Regions from separate parts of the Caldalkalibacillus salinus genome, predicted to be linked through region 1. Evidence: predicted binding sites of a transcription regulator. Region 1 holds the regulator's gene; each other region holds the start of a gene.
What was found. The regulator LexA, encoded in region 1, represses DNA repair genes until DNA is damaged. The targets are predictions, from matches to a motif close to CGAACATATGTTCG.
Positions count from the first base shown of each region.

Region 2: the regulator LexA is predicted to act here: its motif matches at 1,641-1,654, upstream of JKM87_RS14040 (DNA polymerase IV).
Region 3: the regulator LexA is predicted to act here: its motif matches at 1,841-1,854, upstream of uvrB (excinuclease ABC subunit UvrB).

Region 1 covers NZ_JAERVL010000001.1:432,768-437,063, forward strand. Annotated here, with positions in the region: gene JKM87_RS02050 (glycoside hydrolase family 3 protein) at 1-966, shown strand, start outside; gene JKM87_RS02055 (SOS response-associated peptidase) at 1,164-1,829, opposite strand; gene lexA (transcriptional repressor LexA) at 2,230-2,859, opposite strand; gene yneA (cell division suppressor protein YneA) at 3,109-3,396, shown strand; gene JKM87_RS02070 (DUF896 domain-containing protein) at 3,539-3,772, shown strand; gene JKM87_RS02075 (potassium/proton antiporter) at 3,869-4,296, shown strand, end outside.
Region 2 covers NZ_JAERVL010000025.1:9,215-13,510, forward strand. Annotated here, with positions in the region: gene JKM87_RS14030 (AbgT family transporter) at 1-567, opposite strand, end outside; gene JKM87_RS14035 (DUF1885 family protein) at 1,034-1,468, shown strand; gene JKM87_RS14040 (DNA polymerase IV) at 1,797-3,044, shown strand; gene JKM87_RS14045 (M23 family metallopeptidase) at 3,081-4,296, opposite strand, start outside.
Region 3 covers NZ_JAERVL010000006.1:127,038-131,333, reverse strand. Annotated here, with positions in the region: gene JKM87_RS06540 (DUF421 domain-containing protein) at 1-705, shown strand, start outside; gene JKM87_RS06535 (potassium channel family protein) at 795-1,583, opposite strand; gene uvrB (excinuclease ABC subunit UvrB) at 1,932-3,914, shown strand; gene uvrA (excinuclease ABC subunit UvrA) at 4,035-4,296, shown strand, end outside.

The DNA of each region.
Region 1 (4,296 bases):
ATCTCCGACTATAATGGTCCGCAACAAATTGTACCAGGTGACTTCAGAGAATCCATTAAGCGAAGTATGAATGCGGGTGTTGATTTATTTATGATTCCAGATGACTGGAAGCACTTTCTTACAACGACAAAAGAGCTAGTTGAAAGTGGCGAAGTTTCTGAGAGTCGTATTGATGATGCTGTAACACGAATCCTGCGTGTTAAGTTTGAAAATGGTCTTTTTGAGACCCCTTATGCCGACAGAGATCTAGTGACGCAGGGTATTGGTCAAAGTGAGCATCGTGCCGTTGCCCGTGAAGCAGTTAGAAAATCTCAAGTTTTATTAAAAAATAAAAACAACATTTTACCGCTCCAAAAAGATGGATTAAATATTTTTGTCGCTGGTAAGAAGGCTGATAATATGGGATACCAAGCTGGCGGTTGGACGATTAGCTGGCAGGGAGGGTCTTCTACATGGATGGGAGAACCTGAAAGAGATTTAATTCCAGGAACAACAATACTCGAAGGTATAAATGAAGTTGCAGGACCGAATACAAAAGTGAATTATAGTGAAGATGGGTCTGGTGCTGAGGGACATGATGTTGCAGTTGTTGTCATTGGTGAACCCCCTTATGCGGAGATGTTTGGAGATCGTGAAGATATAGGATTACTTCAAGAAGATATTAACTTATTAAATAAAGTAAAAGCCTCTGGTGTCCCAATGGTTGTGCTGCTTCAATCTGGCCGTCCGATGCTGGTAACAGATGAAATTAAAGATTGGGATGCATTTGTAGCTTCATGGCTGCCAGGAAGTGAAGGTGCGGGTGTTGCAGATGTCCTATTTGGTCATTATGAATTTAGCGGTAAACTCTCCTTTACATGGCCAAGAAATATGGAACAGATCAATAACCACGATAAAGTTAACCCGTTGTTTAGGAAAGGCTTCGGTCTTAAGACTCATCAAACGGGTCATCAATCTGATGAGTAAAAATAGTCATGGAATAGGATAGAAGGCTTTTACGGTAGGCCCGTTTTTTCATTATATTACTGAGAAAAGTCGCTGTCATAGGTTCGTATGCGTATGGCATATGCATAAAAAATATTCAAAAAAATATGCTCTAAATAAGTAACCCCTACGGATACACGAAATTCGTAGGGGTTACTTATGTCTAAAATGTATTTATCTTATGCTAATGTCTCAATCAGCTGAGGGTAGTTGTTTTGAGGTGAATTCACTAAGGAAGAAACTTCATAAGCCTCTATAAGTGGTGCAGGATAAGGTCTTAACAAGGTGTGAAGTTCATCTTGCTCAGTATCCTTGTCTAACCATGCCTTTTCGCCATCTGCATCCAGGATGACAGGCATTCTATTGTGAATCGGTTGCATCAAGTCATTGGGTTCCGTGGTAATAATGGTACACGTAGTTAATTGGCGACCGTCGTGGCTCGTCCAGCGCTCCCATAATCCTGCAAAGGCAAAAGGCGCCTGCTCCTTAAGGCGTACATACATGGGGAGCTTTTGACCACCCTCTTTTTTCCACTCATAGAATCCATCTGCCGGTATTAAGCATCTGCGTTTCTTATAAGCGGTCTTAAAGCTGGGTTTTTCATGTATCGTTTCTGCACGTGCATTAATAAGTTTGTTACCGATTTTTTCGTCCTTGGCCCAACGGGGGATAAGTCCCCATTTTAAATACCCCATACGGTTCTTTTCACCGTCATTAACAACGGCTAGAACTTGTTGGCTAGGTGCGATGTTGTACTGAGATTCAAACATGAAGTCAGCATGATCAATATAGAACCGATCATATAATAATTGTAAAGGACTATAAAGGGTAAAACGTCCACACATAAGCATCCCTCCTACCTATATTTTAACATATAATCTCAAAATACAGGTTTTTAATACATTTATTGGAAACGAGACAGCCATTAATGTTCTAAGAAGTGTTAATTAATCAATTAAAAACGTTTCAAAAGGGCATATAAGCATAGGAGGTTTACAATGGGTAATGGATGGTGAGCATTAAAAAAAAGCCTAAGGCAGCTTTTTTCAGGAAGTACATCAAACTTGTACAATACTGACAGCTACTTTAGACTTTTAGAGTGTTATCTGCACTGATTCATTAATTAATCCTATAACGACGTGTCTTTATGTAACGTATGTATGTTATTATCACGTATTCGTTCAATCATAACACTTTCTTTTGAAATGTCAGTGGCTAAAAAAATGTCCTGTTACAAAACATGTCCTAGTGAATAGTACGGAATACCCCAATCACTTTGCCTAAAATGGTCACCTCGCGCAAAATGATAGGTTCTAGTGATGCGTTTTCCGGTTGTAAACGAATGACGTTCTTTTCCTTAAAGAATCGCTTAACCGTCGCTTCCTCCTCTTCAGTCATAGCGACGACGATGTCCCCGTTGTTAGCTGTGTTTTGCTGTCTGACGATGACGTAGTCTTGGTCGTAGATGCCAGCCTCAATCATACTATCACCTTGGACTTTTAACATATACACGTTGTCGTGATCGCCACCGAATTTCTCCGGAAGTGGAAAGTATTCTTCGACATTCTCAATAGCCGTAATAGGGACCCCTGCAGTTACTTTACCAATAACGGGAATACGTACAACAGGCTCGTAGGATGCTTGCTCCTCTTGAATAAATTCTTCGTCTAACACTTCAATCGCTCGAGGCTTTGTAGGATCTCGCCGTATATGTCCCTTTTTCTCGAGTCTCGCCAGGTGTCCGTGGACCGTAGAACTAGAGGCTAGCCCAACCGCTTCCCCAATTTCACGTACCGAGGGAGGATATCCCTTCTCTTTTACTTCGGTTTTAATAAAATCCAAAATCGCTTTTTGACGATTTGATAATGCTTTCATAACGTTCACCTCAACCCAGTATGATAAAAATTGCCACTTTTTACTTACTTGTCATTATAGCATAGAAGAAATGAGCGTACAAACATAAGTTCGAAAAAAATCTTGACCAGAACCTTTGTTCCTATTATAATAAAAAACGGGAACAAAAGTTCTCGATTTATTTTTGTATAACATTCCACCCATATACCGTACATAATTATTCGACAACTTTCGAATAAAAGTGATAAGAAAGAAAGGGGAAGGTTAATCATGTTTGTCACAAAAGACATATCATATCTCTTGGTTTTTGTTATTGTACTTTGTGCCATTTTTTACACGATGTCTAACGTTATGGCTTCAGCAGAAGATTATCAGTATGAGTATATACAAGTTGAAACAGGGGACACCCTTTGGCGTATTGCTGCACAACACCATCAGGGTCTAGGTATATCCGTTCAAGAATACATACAGCAGGTGAAAGTACTCAATGGTTTAGAGGGGAGTTTAATTTATCCGGGACAGGAACTTCAGGTACTAGTGCATCACCAAGAAGAATAGGGTCAGTTTAGGAGACAGAATGTGAGACAGCGGAGGGGCGTAAGTTTTCCTTTCTATTCATTGTGAGTATTCCCGTGTTATAATAAAGGAATGCTGATAGTATGAGCAAAGGTCATATGATGATATTAGAAAGGGGATTACTGTGCTCACTCAAGAAAAATTAGCTAGAATTAATGAACTGGCGAATAAATCAAAAAAAGAAGCACTGTCGCAGGAGGAGAAGCTCGAGCAACAACGTTTACGTGAAGAATATCTACAATCTGTTCGTAGCTCACTTAAAGCTAACCTTATGGGTGTAAAGGTTGTTGACCCAGAAGGCAAAGATGTCACGCCTAAAAAGTTAAAACGTGAACAAAATAAGCGTAAAAAACACTAATATAGGGTCATATTATATATAGAGTTAATAATAAAGAAGCAGTTTTTAAAACTGCTTCTTTATTCATGAGCGCTCCAGTAAGGGCGGTTGGTATTCATGAGTGATATCCTACATACAGATTACTTCATATTTTTAACGGCTATCCTACTTTTAGCCGGTGTCATGGCCACCAAGTTTTCAGCAAGAGTAGGTGTGCCGACCCTTGTCGTGTTTATTGCAGTGGGGATGATATTCGGGTCTGAGGGCATGGGTCTTATTGATTTTTCCAGTGCCGGCTTCGCCCAGCTACTAGGTATATTGGCACTGATTGTCATCCTTTTTGAGGGTGGTCTACAGACCAAGTTGAGTCATGTCAAACAGGTGGCTACATCTTCGCTCACGCTGGCAACACTCGGCGTGTTGCTCACCACAATTGTTGTCGGTGTAGCCGCTAAGTATATTCTCCAAGTGGGGTGGCTAGAAGGGCTACTCTTTGGTGCCATAGTCGGTTCAACGGATGCTGCCGCTGTTTTTGCCGTGATCAG
Region 2 (4,296 bases), on a different contig from region 1:
GGAGATACCAGATAACAAGGCATCTGTACCAGCGATAAAGATATTGGCTGTAAAGCCTGCCCCTGCTCCGGCAAATCCAGCTGCCATACCTGCTAGCGGATGCCTACCTAAAGCATGGAACACCATCGCCGCTAATGGAGGCACGATTACAAGTGCCGCATCAGATGCTAGGTTCCCGATGACTCCCGCAAATAATACGGCATAAGTCACTAATTTCGGCGGCGCGTTAAGGATACTCTTACGCATAAAGGTTTGGATTAAGTCTACCTTTTGGGCTAGCCCAATCCCTAACATCATAGCCAATACTAGTCCTAACGGTTTAAATCCTGTAAAGTTATCCAGCATAGAAGAGATCATATAGTTAAGCCCTTCACCAGATATCAGTCCCTTAATGGGCATATCTTCGCCTGTACCCGGATGTACAACGCTTACACCAAAGGCACTCGCAATCGTCGACATGACGATAACGGCTACCGCTAAGTATACAAACAGGATAAATGGATGCGGTAGTTTGTTCCCGATCTTCTCTACAACATCGAGGAAACGCATGAAGGCTCCTCTTTTCATCGGATCAAGTTCTTGATCATTTAGGATTGGTCCACCCATCTACTTTCACCTTCCCTTTGTGTTTTTAAGGAATATGTCCTTATTTATTCCGAATTATATCATGTTAATGGCTAAAATGTGTATAAATATTTAAAAAAATGTGTGAGATATTCTGACTTCGAGGCATTATTCTTTATATTTATGCGCTAAATGCGTGTTATACGTTTTTAAGGTGAAATATGCCAAAGTTAAAGTAAGTGCATGTTAAGCAAATTAATGATAAATCTTGCTTGCCTCATCATTTTTGCATCCTAAGTGAGACCTCTTCGTCAAAGCTTCTGCAACCGTTGTCAAAAAAGATTTGTAGTGCTACTATGTTAGAAGATATATGTGAGTATGATGCGAGATGGTGAAAATGACATGTTTGTTTTTTTGAGAGATTTTGTTTAGGGAGATATGTTCCACACTGTAGTGAGGAGTGAAAATTGTGGGAAACAGCGCTTATATCAGATTGGTAGACGCTTCGACTGCTCAAAAGGTAACCTTACAAGAAGTGAAAGATAAGATGCAACGTTATGTTGACATGACAACTAAAACGGGGCAACAACTCAGCTGGGGATATGCGGATGCAGCCTTCCCCTATACGATTGAGGAAAAGCCTGAGGGGAAGGATCAATGGTTTTACCTCAAAGGAAAGGACGACAGATTATATAAGTATGTCGTCATAGGTGTGGGATCAGAATCACTACCCGAAGAAGAGGACAAAGAACAGCACTACATACAAGTCGTACTCCCAGAAGGCGCTACCCATGGCGACAAAGGGAAAGCGAATGAATTTTGTAAGTATTTAGCCAAAGCGTTTAAAGCGAAATTAGACCTTTTCAATGGGCGTACGATGTATTATTACCCTCGTAAACCCTAATAGTTGAACCTAACCTATTTTGTTCTAAGCCTAACCGCTTAGACCTCTAGATCAAACCTCTCGCACCCTCCTAGGGTGCTTTTTTTCGTTTTCCCTCACCATAGATATGATTGACAAATATTTTCACTTCTCATTCCTCTTTTTTTTGCATATAATAAGAACATACATTCCTAGAACTTGCGTTCGTTACTTACAAGTTCATCTCTATATCAAGTGGAACAGTACCTTTAAGTCATACAGTGCATTTACATTTAGATCATACAGTGCATTTAGGTCATTCAGTACACCAAGTCATTCAGTTAAAGGGAACAAACGGAGGAGGCTCACCATGTCAACCAACAAGAAAAAAGAACGCGTTATTTTCCTCACAGATATGCAATCCTTTTACGTCAGTGTAGAAAAATCGTGTCGCCCTGAACTGAGGGACCGTCCCGTCGTTGTCGCCGGGGACCCTGAAAGACGTAGTGGTATTATTCTCGCTGCTTGTCCTCTAGCCAAAAAATGGGGAGTCACAACAGCCGAGGCGTTATGGCAAGCAGAACAAAAATGTCCCAACCTTGTCGTGATACGGCCACGGATGCAGACGTATATTGACGTTTCCTTGAAGATCACCACGATTCTCGAGACGTTCACAGATCTTGTAGAAGCATACAGTATCGATGAACAGTTTTTGGACGTGACACATTCCCTTCACCTCTTTGGCACACCGGACCATACGGCCCAACTGCTACAGCAAAGAATTCTAGATGAAACAGGGGTCTACGCAAGAGTGGGAATCGGTCCAAACAAAGTATTAGCGAAGATGGCTTGCGACCAGTTTGCTAAGAAAAATCAAGACGGGATCTTCACCCTAAACGAAAACAATATGAAACAAACGATGTGGTCACTCCCTGTAGGAAAATTATTTGGTATCGGAAGTCGTATGCGGCATCACCTCGAGCGCATGGGAATCCGTACCATCGGACAACTGGCCCAGTATCCTGTTGAGCCGCTGAAAAAAAGATGGGGCATTAATGGGGAAGTGCTGTGGCTGACGGCGAACGGTATAGACACGTCCCCTGTCACCGTCAATACGCACGACGAACAAAAAGCGGTTGGACACCAAATGACACTCCCACGAGACTATGACCATTGGAAGGACATTAAAACAGTCCTGTTGGAATTGTGTGAGGAAGTGGGCCGACGCGCTCGTCTTAAACATTATGTGGGGAGTACCATTACGGTAGGGTGCCGGGGTGCCGACTTCGATTTCCCTACGGGCTTTCACCGTCAAACCAAATTGACCTCTCCTACTAACTACGGCATGGATTTGTTTCGGGTGGCCACAAAGCTTTTCAAGACACATTGGGATGGGAAACCGGTGCGTAAAGTGGGGGTGACCCTAACAGGATTAGAGTCGAGTGAGTGTTACCAGCTCAACTTGTTTGATCCTTTTTTAAAAAAAGAACAGCTGAGTCAAGCGATGGATGCGATCAAGGAAAAGTACGGAGACACCTCCATCCTGCGTGCCGCATCCCTCACATCCTCTGGGCAAGCCATCAGCCGCTCGCAAAAAATCGGAGGCCATTATAAATGACCTCCGACTATCATAAGTTCCGCTTTTTGAAAGGGATTAATCTTGAAACGTATGATTCAGGACTCTACGGACTTGGTCTGGATCGTTAATATGCTTCCAGAATAACTCACCGTAGATGAGTAAGTCTGCGTGTAGGTGTAAGCCACCATCCTCGTCCCCGTTAATGGCGTAGCTCGTTCCTGTGTTACCAACGTAACCGAGTACATCACCACGTGCCACTGACTGCCCCACTTCTAAATGAGCCTCAACCTGTGAAAGGTGGGCATAGCGTATCATCACACCTTGGTCATACTGCACCCAGACTGACATGCCACGTAATTTATCTAGAATATACGCGGGTGTATCGTCAAGTTCATGAGACCAGGATAGTAGCCCTTCACGCTCTTCGCGGGTCATTTCTACATAATCATGGTCGACACGTACCACGGTCCCATCTGCCACGGATTGAACGGGGGTCTGCTGGTCAATCACCCGACCGGAAGTCCCACTGTACCAATCGATCCCTTCATGGTAACCATTACGATAGTCTCGCGGTGCACCTGGCAGGTGTGACGCTCTAGTACTAATCGTCGCGTCCGGTATAGGGTTGGATAAGAATGATAAATAAGCGATGAGATCATCCGGTGACATAGCCGATAAGTCAACAGAAGGCCCTTGAACTTGAGAAAAGGCTTCTTCTACAGATTCATCAATATAGAACGTCAGTTGGGTTGCCTCTGCGTCAGGACTCTGCTCTTCCCCTAGCTCAACGTCCACTTCAAGGCCTTTCTCAAGAAATCCGTAAGGCAAATACACGACGTCATGATCCTCATCAAATATGGCCGTTAATTCGTAAGGTAAATATAGTCCGTTTCGCTCTACGACGGATACCCCTTCAATCCAATGAAAAGGAAGACCGAATAATTCAAGATCTAAAGTTTTATTGATTTTGTCCCATTCCATATGCCCCTGCACCGCTTCTGTGAGCTCAGACGCTGAAATCCATTTCTGTCCATTCATCTCCTGGTAGGAAAGGTCATAAGATTGTCGTTGGTCATCATCTTCTTGCGGGTGCCCCTGCTCGTCTTGACCCTGTTCGCCTTGACCTTGCTCACCTTGATCAGGATCGTCCTCCGTTCCCTCTTGTTCTTGCTGTTCCTCCGCTGGGGGCTCATCTGGGGTTGGAAGGACGTTGTTTCCGTTATAAAATGTATCAAAAATCAAATATCCGATTATACAAATTGAAAGTATACCAATCAAAGTAAAAGTTCCA
Region 3 (4,296 bases), on a different contig from region 1:
CCAGATGTCAGAATGGCTAACTTTATCCTTGGGATGGTGATCTGGGGACTCTTGCCGATCCTCGTTGCAAAATTGGAGTTGAAGTCTCACCGTTTTCGCACCATGACAGAAGGCCGTCCTACCTTTCTCGTCCGACATGGAAGGGTACTTGAAGATAATATGAAAAAAGAAAATATGACTGTAGATGAACTCATGATTCATTTACGGCAGAATAATGCTTTTAAACTATCCGAGGTCGAATCTGCAATCATGGAGACGAGTGGCCAAGTGAGCGTGCTAAAGAAAAGTGACAGGCAACCTCTAACACCTAAGGATGTTGGCATGAACGTCAAACCGGAACACCAACCCCGGCTTGTGATCATTGACGGCAACGTGATGGAGAATAGTTTAAACACTTACGGATACAGCAAGGCATGGCTACTCGACCAAGTTAAGAAGCAGGGGGCGTCCACGTTTTCTGATGTATTTCTAGCCCAGCTTGACTCGAAGGGAAATGTCTACATGGACCTATATAACGATCAGAAAGAAATGCCGGAAGTAAAACAAAAGGTCGTAACGGCAGCGAGCATTAAACAGCTACAATCAGACTTAGAAAGATTCGCTGTACAAACGGAAAATGAAGAGGCTAAGCAAATGTTTAAAAGAAAGGCGCAACAAATGGATCAGCTTTTAGACGAGATCAGTGTTTATATCAAAGAGTCATGAGGAGGCGTGTGAGTGCTTACTCTCCAAGGGGCTGATGCACACATAGTAACTGTTGTCACATCCGGGTCGAATCTAATGAACTTGGGTCCTTAAGTCTTATTGACCGCCGTTTCAGCCATTAAGTTTGAGAACGGTTTGTAAGTGAGAATATATTCGTCGAAATATTGCTGTGTGGCTGGTGTGATGTGGTCCTGATCCAGTATTTCAACAATAACTTTAACATCCTTGTCATGTTGTTGAGCAAACTGTTTAACTTTAGAAGCAATCAATAACGTCTTCCCATCTGTTGCCATGTCGTCCGTTGTATCGTCAGGGACAAAAATACAAATCGATTCAGCTTGTAGTGCGTTCGCCTTTTTTAAAGTGTCCCATTTCGTTGCTTTACCTTGAATATAATGAACATTTTTATGGTTCATAGGAGCGGTGGATGCTTGATCAATGATGACAATAGGAGTCCCTTGATGAGAATCTAACATTTCCTCGACGGTTAACTTTGTTTTCTGAGACCAATGAATCATGATGACATGATCCTTTCCTTCAAACCCAATAATACCCATCTCCTTAAACTCCTCGTATTTATTAATGAAATCAACAAGCTTTGTCACAAATATAGCGAATAATCCGATGCCAACAAGATACATGAATATGGAGTATACCCTTCCCCCAACTGTTTTGGGTGTATAATCCCCGAAACCCACCTGTGAAACGGTGGTCATGACGTACCAAAAGCCAATAAACGGATTTTTAAACGTTTTGGGTTCGATAAAATACAGTGCATAAGAGCTAAAGACCATAAAAATAACGGCCATAAGCAGTATTTTCCAATGATTGATCTTAATCGTATGCTGAAGGACTTTCTTGACGAGACTTAAGAGCATAAAAGTGACCTCCTCATGCTATTGTCTGAGTTGGGAGTTGTCTTATCGTGGGCCGTCTTAGTGTATTTTGGGAGGCGTTCACTCGATGGGATTTTTATGTATTCTTGCCACCTATTATTTTGATCAAAAACCGTTTGTTCAATACACATTCACCTTTGTGCGGAGGTCCGATGCCCTACGAATAGGAGATGACCTTCCCATACAGATAATACCAAATCATCTTTTTTGAAACGCACTCTTGTGCTATAGTAAAATAAAGAACATATATTCGTGAATTGTGTCTAAATCCCCCATCTTTGTGCTATAATCTAGATGTTGGAGAAATAGAGCGGAAAGAAGGAGGCTGCCATGCTAGATCATAAGTTTGAACTCGTATCCAGATACGAGCCGCAGGGTGATCAGCCCCAAGCAATTGAAAAATTGGTGCAAGGTCTAAAGGACGGAAAAAAACATCAAACCTTGCTTGGTGCGACTGGGACGGGGAAAACGTTCACCGTAGCCCAAACCATTGCCCAAGTCAATAGACCCACGCTCGTAATCGCACATAACAAAACGTTAGCAGCCCAATTACACAGCGAGTTGAAGGAGCTGTTTCCAAACAACGCAGTGGAATACTTCGTTAGTTACTACGACTACTATCAACCAGAGGCTTATATTCCTCAATCGGATACCTTCATAGAAAAAGACGCCAGCATTAATGATGAAATAGATAAATTACGTCACTCTGCGACGAGTGCGCTTTTCGAAAGAAGAGATGTGATCATCGTCGCCAGTGTATCCTGCATTTACGGTTTAGGTTCTCCGGAAGAGTACCGAGACCTCGTACTCTCTCTTCGTGTGGGGATGGAACGCAATCGAGATGATGTGTTACGCAAGCTCGTCGATATCCAATATGATAGGAACGACATCAATTTTCATAGAGGGACGTTTCGTGTCCGGGGCGACGTGTTGGAGATTTTCCCAGCGTCCCGTGATGAACAGGCTGTGCGTGTAGAGTTTTTTGGAGATGAGATTGACCGCATCACAGTTGTTGACGTACTCACCGGAGAAATTGTAGGTGAAAGAGACCATATAGCCATTTTCCCAGCCTCCCACTTCGTCACGCGTGAGGAGCGTTTGAAGCGGGCCATCGTTAACATTGAAGCGGAACTTGAAGAACGTCTAAAAGAGCTGAACGACCAAGGCAAGCTTCTAGAAGCGCAACGTTTAGAACAGCGAACACGCTATGATATTGAAATGATGCAAGAGATGGGATTCTGCTCAGGGATTGAGAACTATTCGCGTCACCTCACTTTCCGTGAGCCAGGGTCAACGCCGTACACGTTACTAGACTTCTTTCCTGATGATTTTATGATCGTCGTCGACGAGTCTCACGTGACCATACCACAAATAAGAGGAATGTTTAACGGAGACCAAGCGCGTAAAAAAGTCTTAGTTGATCACGGTTTCCGTTTACCATCAGCCGCGGATAACCGGCCGTTACGATTTGAAGAATTTGAAAAACATATCCGTAATATTATGTACGTCTCAGCGACGCCTGGCCCGTATGAGTTGGAGCATACACCTGAGCTAGTAGAACAGATCATCCGTCCGACAGGGCTAGTAGACCCGACGATTGATGTTCGTCCGATTAAGGGGCAAATTGATGACCTGCTCGGTGAGATTCAGGAGCGTATGCAGAGGAATGAACGTGTCCTAGTCACGACGCTGACCAAGAAGATGGCTGAAGATCTTACAGATTATTTAAAAGAGATTGGAATCAAGGTAAATTACCTGCATTCTGAGATTAAGACGCTTGAACGTTTGCATATTATTCGAGAGCTACGCTTAGGGACATACGATGTGCTTGTGGGCATTAACTTGTTAAGGGAAGGTCTAGACCTTCCAGAGGTATCCCTTGTTGCCATCCTAGACGCAGATAAAGAAGGGTTCCTACGTTCAGAGAGATCCTTAATCCAAACGGTTGGACGTGCGGCTAGGAACGCAGGGGGGCACGTCATCATGTACGCAGATAAAATAACAGACTCCATGCGTGTCGCTTTGGACGAAACACAGAGACGACGTGACCGTCAGACTACGTACAACGAAGAGCATGATATTACACCACAGACGATAAACAAGCCGGTTCATGACGTCATTGAAGCGGTCAAGGCGGCGGAAGATACCGAGAAGTATGAAACTGTCCCCGATCCGACGAAAATGTCCGCAAAGGATCGTAAACAGATGATTGAACGTCTAGAAAAAGAAATGAAGGAAGCGGCCAAACAGCTTCAATTTGAACGGGCAGCAGAGCTACGTGACCTCGTCCTTGAATTAAAAGCTGAATTGTAGACCGTAAACAAAAAGGATCAACCCGATAGACGTGACACACGATCAAGCAAGTGCAGTGACCCCAAGTTAACGGCAAGAACGAGCATAAAAAGGCAATATCTATAGAAAAAAGGTGAGAAGATGAACAATGAAAATATTATTGTCAAAGGGGCAAGGGCGCACAACTTAAAAGATATTGATATCTCCATTCCGAGGGATAAATTTGTGGTGCTAACCGGTCTTTCCGGTTCAGGGAAATCGTCTTTGGCCTTCGACACAATCTATGCGGAGGGACAACGCCGATACGTAGAGTCTCTGTCAGCTTATGCTCGCCAGTTTCTAGGGCAAATGGATAAGCCAGACGTGGATTCCATTGACGGTCTTTCCCCTGCCATTTCTATTG